DNA from 4 places in the Streptomyces sp. NPDC050264 genome. Region 4 is predicted to be linked to each of the others. Evidence: riboswitches for the same ligand, from Rfam matches in the RefSeq annotation. Region 4 holds a riboswitch; each other region holds the start of a gene.
What was found. A riboswitch is a leader RNA that binds a small molecule or an ion and turns the genes downstream of it on or off. The one in region 4 is predicted to bind thiamine pyrophosphate.
Positions count from the first base shown of each region.

Region 1: linked by a shared signal. The riboswitch ahead of AB0J02_RS27730 (thiamine ABC transporter substrate-binding protein) and the one ahead of AB0J02_RS38945 (cytosine permease) in region 4 are both predicted to bind thiamine pyrophosphate.
Region 2: linked by a shared signal. The riboswitch ahead of thiO (glycine oxidase ThiO) and the one ahead of AB0J02_RS38945 (cytosine permease) in region 4 are both predicted to bind thiamine pyrophosphate.
Region 3: linked by a shared signal. The riboswitch ahead of thiC (phosphomethylpyrimidine synthase ThiC) and the one ahead of AB0J02_RS38945 (cytosine permease) in region 4 are both predicted to bind thiamine pyrophosphate.

Region 1 is NZ_JBFAKV010000017.1:98,171-100,366, forward strand. Features, by position in the region: gene rlmN (23S rRNA (adenine(2503)-C(2))-methyltransferase RlmN) at 1-789, shown strand, start outside; TPP riboswitch at 849-966, shown strand; gene AB0J02_RS27730 (thiamine ABC transporter substrate-binding protein) at 1,047-2,123, shown strand; gene AB0J02_RS27735 (iron ABC transporter permease) at 2,189-2,196, shown strand, end outside.
Region 2 is NZ_JBFAKV010000007.1:33,363-35,558, forward strand. Features, by position in the region: gene thiO (glycine oxidase ThiO) at 1-1,040, opposite strand, end outside; TPP riboswitch at 1,038-1,151, opposite strand; gene AB0J02_RS14110 (FAD-dependent oxidoreductase) at 1,391-2,196, shown strand, end outside.
Region 3 is NZ_JBFAKV010000003.1:441,992-444,187, forward strand. Features, by position in the region: gene AB0J02_RS07170 (YibE/F family protein) at 1-840, opposite strand, end outside; TPP riboswitch at 912-1,076, shown strand; gene thiC (phosphomethylpyrimidine synthase ThiC) at 1,069-2,196, shown strand, end outside.
Region 4 is NZ_JBFAKV010000034.1:12,620-14,815, reverse strand. Features, by position in the region: gene AB0J02_RS38945 (cytosine permease) at 1-1,031, opposite strand, end outside; TPP riboswitch at 1,023-1,121, opposite strand; gene AB0J02_RS38940 (aspartate/glutamate racemase family protein) at 1,225-1,926, shown strand; gene AB0J02_RS38935 (hypothetical protein) at 1,981-2,196, opposite strand, start outside.

The sequences.
Region 1 (2,196 bases), on a different contig from region 4:
CTTGTCGAGTCGGTGCTGATGCGGTACCCGGACCGGGTCACCATGTGTATTTCGTCCCAGGCCGGCTGCGGGATGAACTGCCCGTTCTGCGCCACCGGGCAGGCCGGGCTCGACCGGAACCTGTCGACCGGCGAGATCGTGCACCAGATCGTCGACGGGATGCGGGCGCTGCGTGACGGCGAGATTCCCGGTGGGCCCGCGCGGCTCAGCAACATCGTCTTCATGGGCATGGGCGAGCCGCTCGCCAACTACAAGCGTGTCGTTCAGTCCATCCGCGCCCTCACCGACCCCGAGCCGGACGGGCTCGGGTTGTCGCAGCGCGGTATCACCGTGTCGACGGTCGGGCTCGTTCCCGCCATCAACCGGTTTACCGACGAGGGCTTCAAGTGCCGCCTCGCCATCTCGCTGCACGCGCCCGACGACGAGCTGCGCGACACCCTCGTACCGGTCAATACGCGGTGGAAGGTGCGGGAGGTGCTCGACGCCGGGTTCGAGTACGCCGCCAGGTCGGGGCGCCGGCTCTCCATCGAGTACGCCCTCATCCGCGACATCAACGACCAGGCGTGGCGCGGTGACCGGCTCGGCCGGATGCTCAAGGGCAAGCCGGTGCATGTGAACCTGATTCCGCTGAACCCGACCCCGGGCTCGAAGTGGACTGCGTCCCGGCCCGAGGACGAGAAGGCCTTCGTCGAGGCGATCGCCGCGCACGGGGTGCCCGTCACCGTCCGGGACACCCGTGGCCAGGAGATCGACGGGGCGTGTGGCCAGCTCGCCGCCACCGAGCGGTAGCCTGGACGTCAGTAGTTCTGCGTTCAGTAGTGCAGTAGTGCAGTAGTTTCTACATCTTCATATTCCGACAGGGGAGCGCCACAGCGCTGAGAGTGCGGCACCAGACCAATGGCAGGCCGCAGACCCTCTGAACCTCGCCCGGGTCATTCCGGGTAGGAAGTTCGGTCATCACTCATGCTGTTGCGCCCTGCCCGGAGATCTTCGAAGGTCTCCGGGCAGGGCCGCGTCTTCTCCTGGTCACTCCAGGAGGAATTTCGGTGAGCAAGAAGAGTTGCGTGGCTCTGGCCGTGGGCCTCGGTCTGGTCACGTTGTCGGCCTGCGGGTCGTCGAACGACGCGGGCTCCGGCGGGGACTCCAAGTCCGTCACCCTCGTCAGCCATGACTCATGGGCCGTCTCCAAGAACGTACTGAAGGACTTCGAGAAGAAGTCCGGCTACCAGGTGAAGGTCCTGGAGGACGGTGACGCGGGGCAGGCCGTCAACAAGGCGATCCTGTCGAAGGGCAATCCGCAGGGTGACGTCTTCTTCGGCGTCGACAACACCCTGCTGTCGCGGGCGCTCGACAACGGCGTCTTCGCCTCCTACAAGGCCAAGGGTCTGGGCCAGGTGAAGAGCGCGTATCAGCTCGACGCCGGGAAGAACCGCGTCACTCCCGTCGACAGCGGCGACATCTGCGTCAACTACGACAAGAAGTACTTCGCCGACCACAAGCTGGCGCCGCCGTCGTCCTTCGCCGATCTGGCCGAGCCGAAGTACAAGGATCTGCTCGTCACCGAGAACGCGGCCACCTCCTCGCCGGGTCTCGGCTTTCTGCTCGGGTCCGCCGCCCGGTACGGCGACGACAGCTGGCAGGGGTACTGGAAGAAGCTCGTGGCCAACGGTGTGAAGGTCGTCGACGGCTGGGACCAGGCGTACAACGAGGAGTTCAGCGGGAGCGCCGGCGGCAAGAAGGCGGGTGGCGAGCGGCCGCTCGTCGTGTCGTACGCGTCCTCGCCGCCCGCCGAGGCCATCTACTCCGACCCGCAGCCCAAGACGTCGCCGGTCGGTGTCTCGACCGGGACCTGCTTCCGGCAGATCGAGTTCGCCGGGCTGCTCGACGGGGCCAAGAACGAGAAGGGCGGCCGGGCGCTCCTCGACTTCCTGATCTCGAAGGAGTTCCAGCAGGACATGCCGCTCAACATGTTCGTCGACCCGGTGACCGGGAACGCCACCGCGCCCGCCGACTACACGAAGTACGCCGTGCGGGTCGACGATCCCGAGACCATGAGCCCGCGCAAGATCGCGGACAACCGTGACAGCTGGGTCAAGTCGTGGACATCGCTCGTAAGGAAGTAGCGCGAGGAGCGAAGACCCGCGCGGTCCGCGTACGCCGCTCCGGAAGCGTGGCGCGGCTCGGTCTGATGGTCGT
Region 2 (2,196 bases), on a different contig from region 4:
TTGCGGTAGTGGCCGGTGGCCAGGAGGAGGCCCGGCAGGGTCGTCGGGCCGAGGAGCGGGGCGTTGTCGGGCGAGCCGGGGCGCAGGCCCGCGCAGGTCTCCGTCAGGGGCAGTTCCGTGATGCCGGGGACGAGTTCGTGCGCGTCCCTCAGGAGTTCGTAGACCCCGCCCGCCGTGACCGTGGTGTCCCAGCCGAGCTCCTCGCTGGTGGCGCCCACGACGAGTTCGCCGTTGACGCGCGGCACCAGGTAGAGGTGGCTGCCGCGGACGACCGCGCGGACCGTGCGGCTCAGGAACGGCGCGTACTGCCGGGGCACCGTCAGCCGCAGGACCTGGCCCTTGACCGGGCGGACGGGCGGCACCACCTCGTCCGGGACCCCGGCGAGGCGACCACTGAGGCTGCCCGCCGCGAGCACGACCTGGTCGGCCGCGAGTTCGGTGCCGTCGGCGAGGACCACGCCGCGCGCCCGGTCCCGTACGACAGAGAGCCGCTCGGCCCGGGCCCGATGGAAGTCCACGCCCGCCCGCTCGCAGGCCGTCACAAGAGCACCCGCGAGCCTTCTCGGGTCGATCTGGTGGTCGCCGTCGACCCGCAGGCCCCCGCGCACGCCCGGCGCGAGCATCGGCTCCAGACGGCGGCAGTCGCGGCCCGACAGCCACTCGGACTCCAGGCCCGACTTCGTCTGCAGCGCGTGCAGTTCACGCAAGTGCGCCCGGTCGTCCGCGTCCAGCGCGACCGCCAGCGTGCCGCACGCGCGGTAGCCGAGGTCCTGCCCCGAGGCCTCGGACAGCTCGGCCGCGAACCGCGGATAGCGGCGCGCGGACTCGACGTTCAGACCGAGCAAGGTCTCTTCGCCGTAATGGAGTTCGGTGACCGCGGCCAGCATGCCGGCCGCCACCCGGGCGGCCCCGCCACCCGGCTCGGGATCCACCACCGCGACGGACAGACCGCGCTGCGCGGCCCTCCACGCGGTGACCAGACCGATGATTCCGCCCCCGACGACCAGGACATCGGTGGCTTTGAGCGGAGTACGCGACATGGGCGTCCAGCCCCTCCCTTCGCCGGCATGACCCGGATCAGGTTCGTACGGTCGGAGGCCGCTGCAGCCTCCCTCTCAGCCCGCTGCGTACGGGCTCCCGCGAGTGCTTTACGTCGGCCACCCTAACGCGTGCGCGCGACCCTCAGTAGGGGAGCCCGCGCCCATGGCCCGTGGCCCGGCGGCGTTTGATCTCTAAACCGGTGACACGTGTGCAGGACGTCACGGCGCGGGAGTGGTCCGCGCCGCTGACTGGCGCAAGATCAGGTGCCTAAGGTGATCCTGTGAGCGAGCAGCGGAGCGGTAACGGGACACCCACAGGGCAGCGGCACGTCGTCATCGTCGGCGCGGGAATGGCCGGCGTGCAGACCGCCGTGGCTTTGCGCGAACAGGGATTCTCCGGCGCCGTCACGCTGCTCGGCGCGGAACCGCACCAGCCCTACGACCGGCCGCCGCTGTCCAAGGCCGTGCTGCTCGGCAAGGCCGACGGCTCCGCGTTCGACGTGGACTTCGAGGCGCTCGGCGTCACCCTGCAGGTGGGTCGCGAGGTCACGGGGGTGCGCCCCGGGGACCACGCGCTGGACACGGCCGAGGGAGCCGTCCCCTACGACGTGCTGGTCGTCGCCACCGGCGCCGAACCGATCCGGCTGCCTGGCGCGGACGCCGTTCCTGGCGTCCACGTGCTGCGCACCCTCGACGACGCCGAGCGGCTGCGGACCGTCCTCTCCGGGCAGCGCGACGTGGTGGTCGTGGGCGCCGGGTGGATCGGCGCCGAGTTCGCCACCGCCGCCCGCGAGGCCGGCTGCCGCGTCACCGTCGTGGAGGCGGCCGAGCGGCCGCTCGTCGGGGCGCTGCCCGCCGAGGTCGCGGCGCCCATGACTGCCTGGTACGCGGACGCGGGGGTCCAACTGCGCACGCGCGCACGTGTGGAGCGCGTCGAACCGGGGGCCGTGGTCCTCGACGACGGGACGCGGCTGCCCGCCGAAGCGGTCGTCGTCGGTATCGGGGCCCGCCCGGCCACCCGCTGGCTGGACGGCTCCGGCATCGACCTGGGCGACCACGGCGAAGTGGTCGCGGACGCGAGCCTGCGGACCTCCGTGCCCGACGTGTACGCCGTGGGTGACTGCTCGTCCTTCCCCTCGCGTCGCTACGCAGAGCG
Region 3 (2,196 bases), on a different contig from region 4:
CAACAGGCCGATCAGCAGCAGCGATACGAGGGTGCCGAGCACGGCGACCGAGGTCCGGGCCGACAGGCCGTGACACATGTAGAGCGCGATCAGCATGATCGCGCTGGCTCCGACGACCGCCACCACCAAAGGGTTGGAGCCTTGCAGGATCGCCGGGAGGATGAAGAACGTCAGCACCATGAAGCTGACCGCGAGCGCGACCAGCGCCATGACGCCCCGCAGACGGCCGACCACGACCACGGCCACGGCGAAGATCCCGGCGAGCAGCGCCATGGGGAACTTCCGGTTCGCATCGGTGACCGAGTACTGCAGGTTCTCCGGGGCGTCGGGCGCGTAGGCGACGATCACCTGCTGGCCCTCGCGCAACTGCCGTGGCGAGTCCGGCTGGACGACCTCCTTGAACGTACGGCCCTTGTCCTTGCCGGTGTCGACCCGGATCGTCGCGTTCTCGCAGGTGCCGGTGGCCTGTTGCTGGGCGGAGGAGCCCTCGGCCGTGGAGGTGTCGCCGGTCGGGGTGTCACCCGAGGCGTTCACGGACTTGCAGTCGACCTTCTCGACCCGGGTGACCGTGGCCTGCTGGGTCTGACGGTCGAAGCCGACACCGGTGCGTTCGTGCGCGGGTGCGCCTCCGGGCCACAGCACCGCGAGACCGACGACGACCGCGACGGAGAACGGCACCAGGATCGCCGCGATGACCTTGCGCAGATGCTGGGAGACGGGCGCGGCGGGGCCGTGGTTGTGGGAATGGCCGTGTCCGTGGTCGCCGCTCCCTGCGCCCGACCGGCCCGGTCCGTGCGGTGGCTGGGGCGGCGGAGGCGGAGGCTGCTGCGTCGTGGTCACCGCCCGATCATCGCAAGAACGGCAGGGGCCCTCTGTTCAACGCGTCCGAAGGGACGCTAGCGTGGAGGCACCTTTGCAAACGCGGGAGCTCGGAGCACCGGGCTGAGAGGGCGCTGACCTTCGTCCCAGCGTGTTTCACGTGAAACAGCGTGGAGCACCGACGACGAATATCGCTGCGTCGACCGCCGAACCTGTTACCGGGTAATGCCGGCGTAGGGAGTAGGTCTCATGACCACAACGGACGCACGCACGCCTGCCTCCAGCAGCTCTGAGCCGGAGGCCGGGAAGTCCACCGGCTGGCACAAGGGGTATGTCCAGGGCTCGCGCCCCGACCTCCAGGTGCCGGTCCGCCAGGTGCACCTCACCAACGGCCAGGCCGTCACGCTGTACGACACCTCCGGCCCGTACACCGATCCGACCGTCGACACCGATGTCCGCAGGGGACTCGCGCCCCTCCGGGAGAACTGGATCATCGCCCGCGGCGACACCGAGGAGTACGCGGGCCGGCCCGCCCGCCCCGAGGACGACGGGATCAAGCACACCTCACCGCGCGGCGGACTGCGCAACCTCGACGCGGTCTTCCCGGGCCGCCCGCGCCAGCCGCGGCGCGGCAGGACCGGCGAGCCCGTGACCCAACTCGCGTACGCCAGGCGGGGGGAGATCACCCCGGAGATGGAGTACGTGGCCATCCGGGAGAACGTGGCCCCCGAGGTGGTACGCGAGGAGATCGCGGCGGGCCGCGCGGTCCTGCCCGCCAACGTGAACCACCCGGAGATCGAGCCGATGATCATCGGCAAGCGGTTCCTGGTGAAGGTGAACGCCAACATCGGCAACTCCGCGGTCACCTCGTCCATCGAGGAAGAGGTGGACAAGATGACATGGGCGACCCGCTGGGGCGCCGACACCGTCATGGACCTCTCCACCGGCCGCAACATCCACACCACGCGTGAATGGGTGCTGCGCAACTCCCCCGTGCCTATCGGTACCGTGCCGCTCTACCAGGCCCTCGAAAAGGTCGACGGCAAGGCCGAGGAGCTGACCTGGGAGATCTACAAGGACACGGTCATCGAGCAGGCCGAGCAGGGCGTCGACTACATGACGGTCCACGCCGGCGTCCGCCTCCCGTACGTCCCGCTGACCGCCGACCGCAAGACCGGCATTGTTTCGCGCGGCGGTTCGATCATGGCCGCGTGGTGTCTCGCGCACCACAAGGAGAGCTTCCTCTACGAGAACTTCGAGGAGCTGTGCTCCATCCTCGCGGCGTACGACGTCACGTACTCGCTCGGCGACGGCCTGCGCCCCGGCTCCATCGCGGACGCCAACGACGAGGCGCAGTTCGCGGAGCTCAGGACGCTC
Region 4 (2,196 bases):
AGTGCGGCGGCGAGCGGGCGCGGCAGGCGGGCTCCGATCACCTGCAGGGCGAGAGAGCCGCTGTAGTCGTTCATCGCGTTGCTGCACAGCGCGGCCAGCGCCACGGCGAGGAGCCCGAGCGAGCCGATCACCCCGCCGCCCAGCAGCGTGTCGACGCCCTGCGCGGTCTGGTCGGTGAAGACGGAGGCGCCCCAGAGTCCGAGCGCCTGCACGGCGGTGAAGGACACGACGACGCCCGCCAGCGTGCACCAGAACATGCGGGCCGGTGAGGTGGCGCGGGGCAGGTAGCGGCTGAAGTCGCTGGCGTACGGCGCCCAGGAGACGGCCAGGCTCAGCGCGATGGTGGTGGTCAGGGCGAACGCGCCGACGCGGTCGGCGCCGTGTGCGCCACCGTGGCCCGCGGGCGTGACGCCTGCGTGCGCCAGCCGCAGCGCCAGGGCGCAGAAGGCGACCGCGAGGACGGCCGTCATCCACTTCTGCAGCCGGTGGATCGCCTCGTAGCCCAGCGCGCCGAACGCCCCCTGCGCCGCCATCATCACCAGCGCCCCCAGCCAGAACGGCCAGCCGCAGAGCCGGGCGAGCGCGTCTCCGCCGAACAGGCCGATGAGCGCGTCCCAGGCGATGGACGAGAGCCATTGCAGGGCGCCGGGTACGACGACCGCCCGGCCGAACGCCAGCCGGGCGAGCGGGAGTTGACCCGCGCCGGTGCGGCTGCCCCACGTACCGAGGTACGCGGTGGGCACCGCGCCGAGCACAGTGCCCAGGACCACGGCGGCCAGCGCGGTGGCGAAGTCCAGGCCGAGGGCGATGCCGACCGTGCCGGTGAAGACGCCGCTCATCGTCAGGTTCGGCGCGAACCACACGGTGAACAGCCTTCCGGCGCCGCCGTACCGGTGGTCCTCGGGGACGGGGGCGATGCCCCGCGCCTCGGGGCGCCAGTCCCCCGGCGCGGTGGGCATGCGCCCGTCGAAAGCGCCCGCGCCCTGCCGCTCGGCGGCGCGCGGGTCCGTGGAAGCGTGCGACATCGACATCGCTGACATCCCTCCGCCAGTGCTAACTGGTTCAGGTTCTACGGGTGTGATCTCAGCCCTCGCTGTCGCGGGGCACCCCGTGTCGGGCAGTACCGGTGCGAACAGTAGCCGCTGCGTCGGCATGGGGTGGCGGCGCCCCCTCGCGCGGGGGCTCCCCCGCAACGCGAACCGGTCCTGCGATTAGAGTCGCGTGATGAGAACCATCGGGTTGATCGGCGGGATGAGCTGGGAGTCGACCGCGGAGTACTACCGGCTGCTGAACGAGCTGACCCGGGAGCGGCTCGGCGGACTGCACTCGGCACGGTGCGTGGTGTACTCCGTGGACTTCGCCGAGATCGAACGGTTGCAGGTCCAGGGCCGCTGGACGGAGGCCGGAGAGATTCTCGCCGCGGCCGCCAGGTCTCTGGAGGCGGCCGGCGCCGACATGCTGCTCATCTGCACCAACACGATGCACAAGGTGGCCGACCAGGTGCGGGCGGCCACCGCCGTCCCCCTGATCCACCTGGCGGACGCGACGGCCGACGCCGTACGCGCGGCCGGCCTGAAGCGGGTCGGCCTGCTGGGCACCGCGTTCACGATGGAGCAGGACTTCTACCGCGGCCGCCTCGAACAGTGCGGGCTCGACGTGCTCGTCCCCGACGCCGCCGGGCGTGCGCTCGTCCACCGGGTGATCTACGAGGAGTTGTGCCTCGGCGAGGTCCGCGACGCGTCGCGCGCCGCGTATCAGGACGTCATCGCCCGGCTCGTCGGCGCCGGCGCCGAAGGAGTCGTCCTGGGCTGCACCGAGATCGAGTTGCTGATCGGCGCCGAGGACAGCCCGGTCCCCGTCTTCCCCACGGCACGGCTGCACGCCGAGGCGGCGGTGCGGATCGCGTTGGGCGACGTCACGCCCTGAACGACCCCGGCAACCCGGGATCAGGACCGTCGCCGTATCGCTGACGAGTGACCCTCAGTTCAGGACGCCGGCTCCGCCCAACTCCTCCGGGGCCGAGGCCCAGCAGGCCTCGACGGCGTCCGTGACGGTGTCGTGGATGCCGCCCGCGAGTCGGCCCGCGCCCTCGGTGTGCAGCGCGGGACGCGTGGCGGGGCTCGCGACGACGGCCAGGAAGCTGTCGCCCGGGCCCGCCTTTGTCTCCAAGGTCGCCCGGACGAACTGCCGGATCAC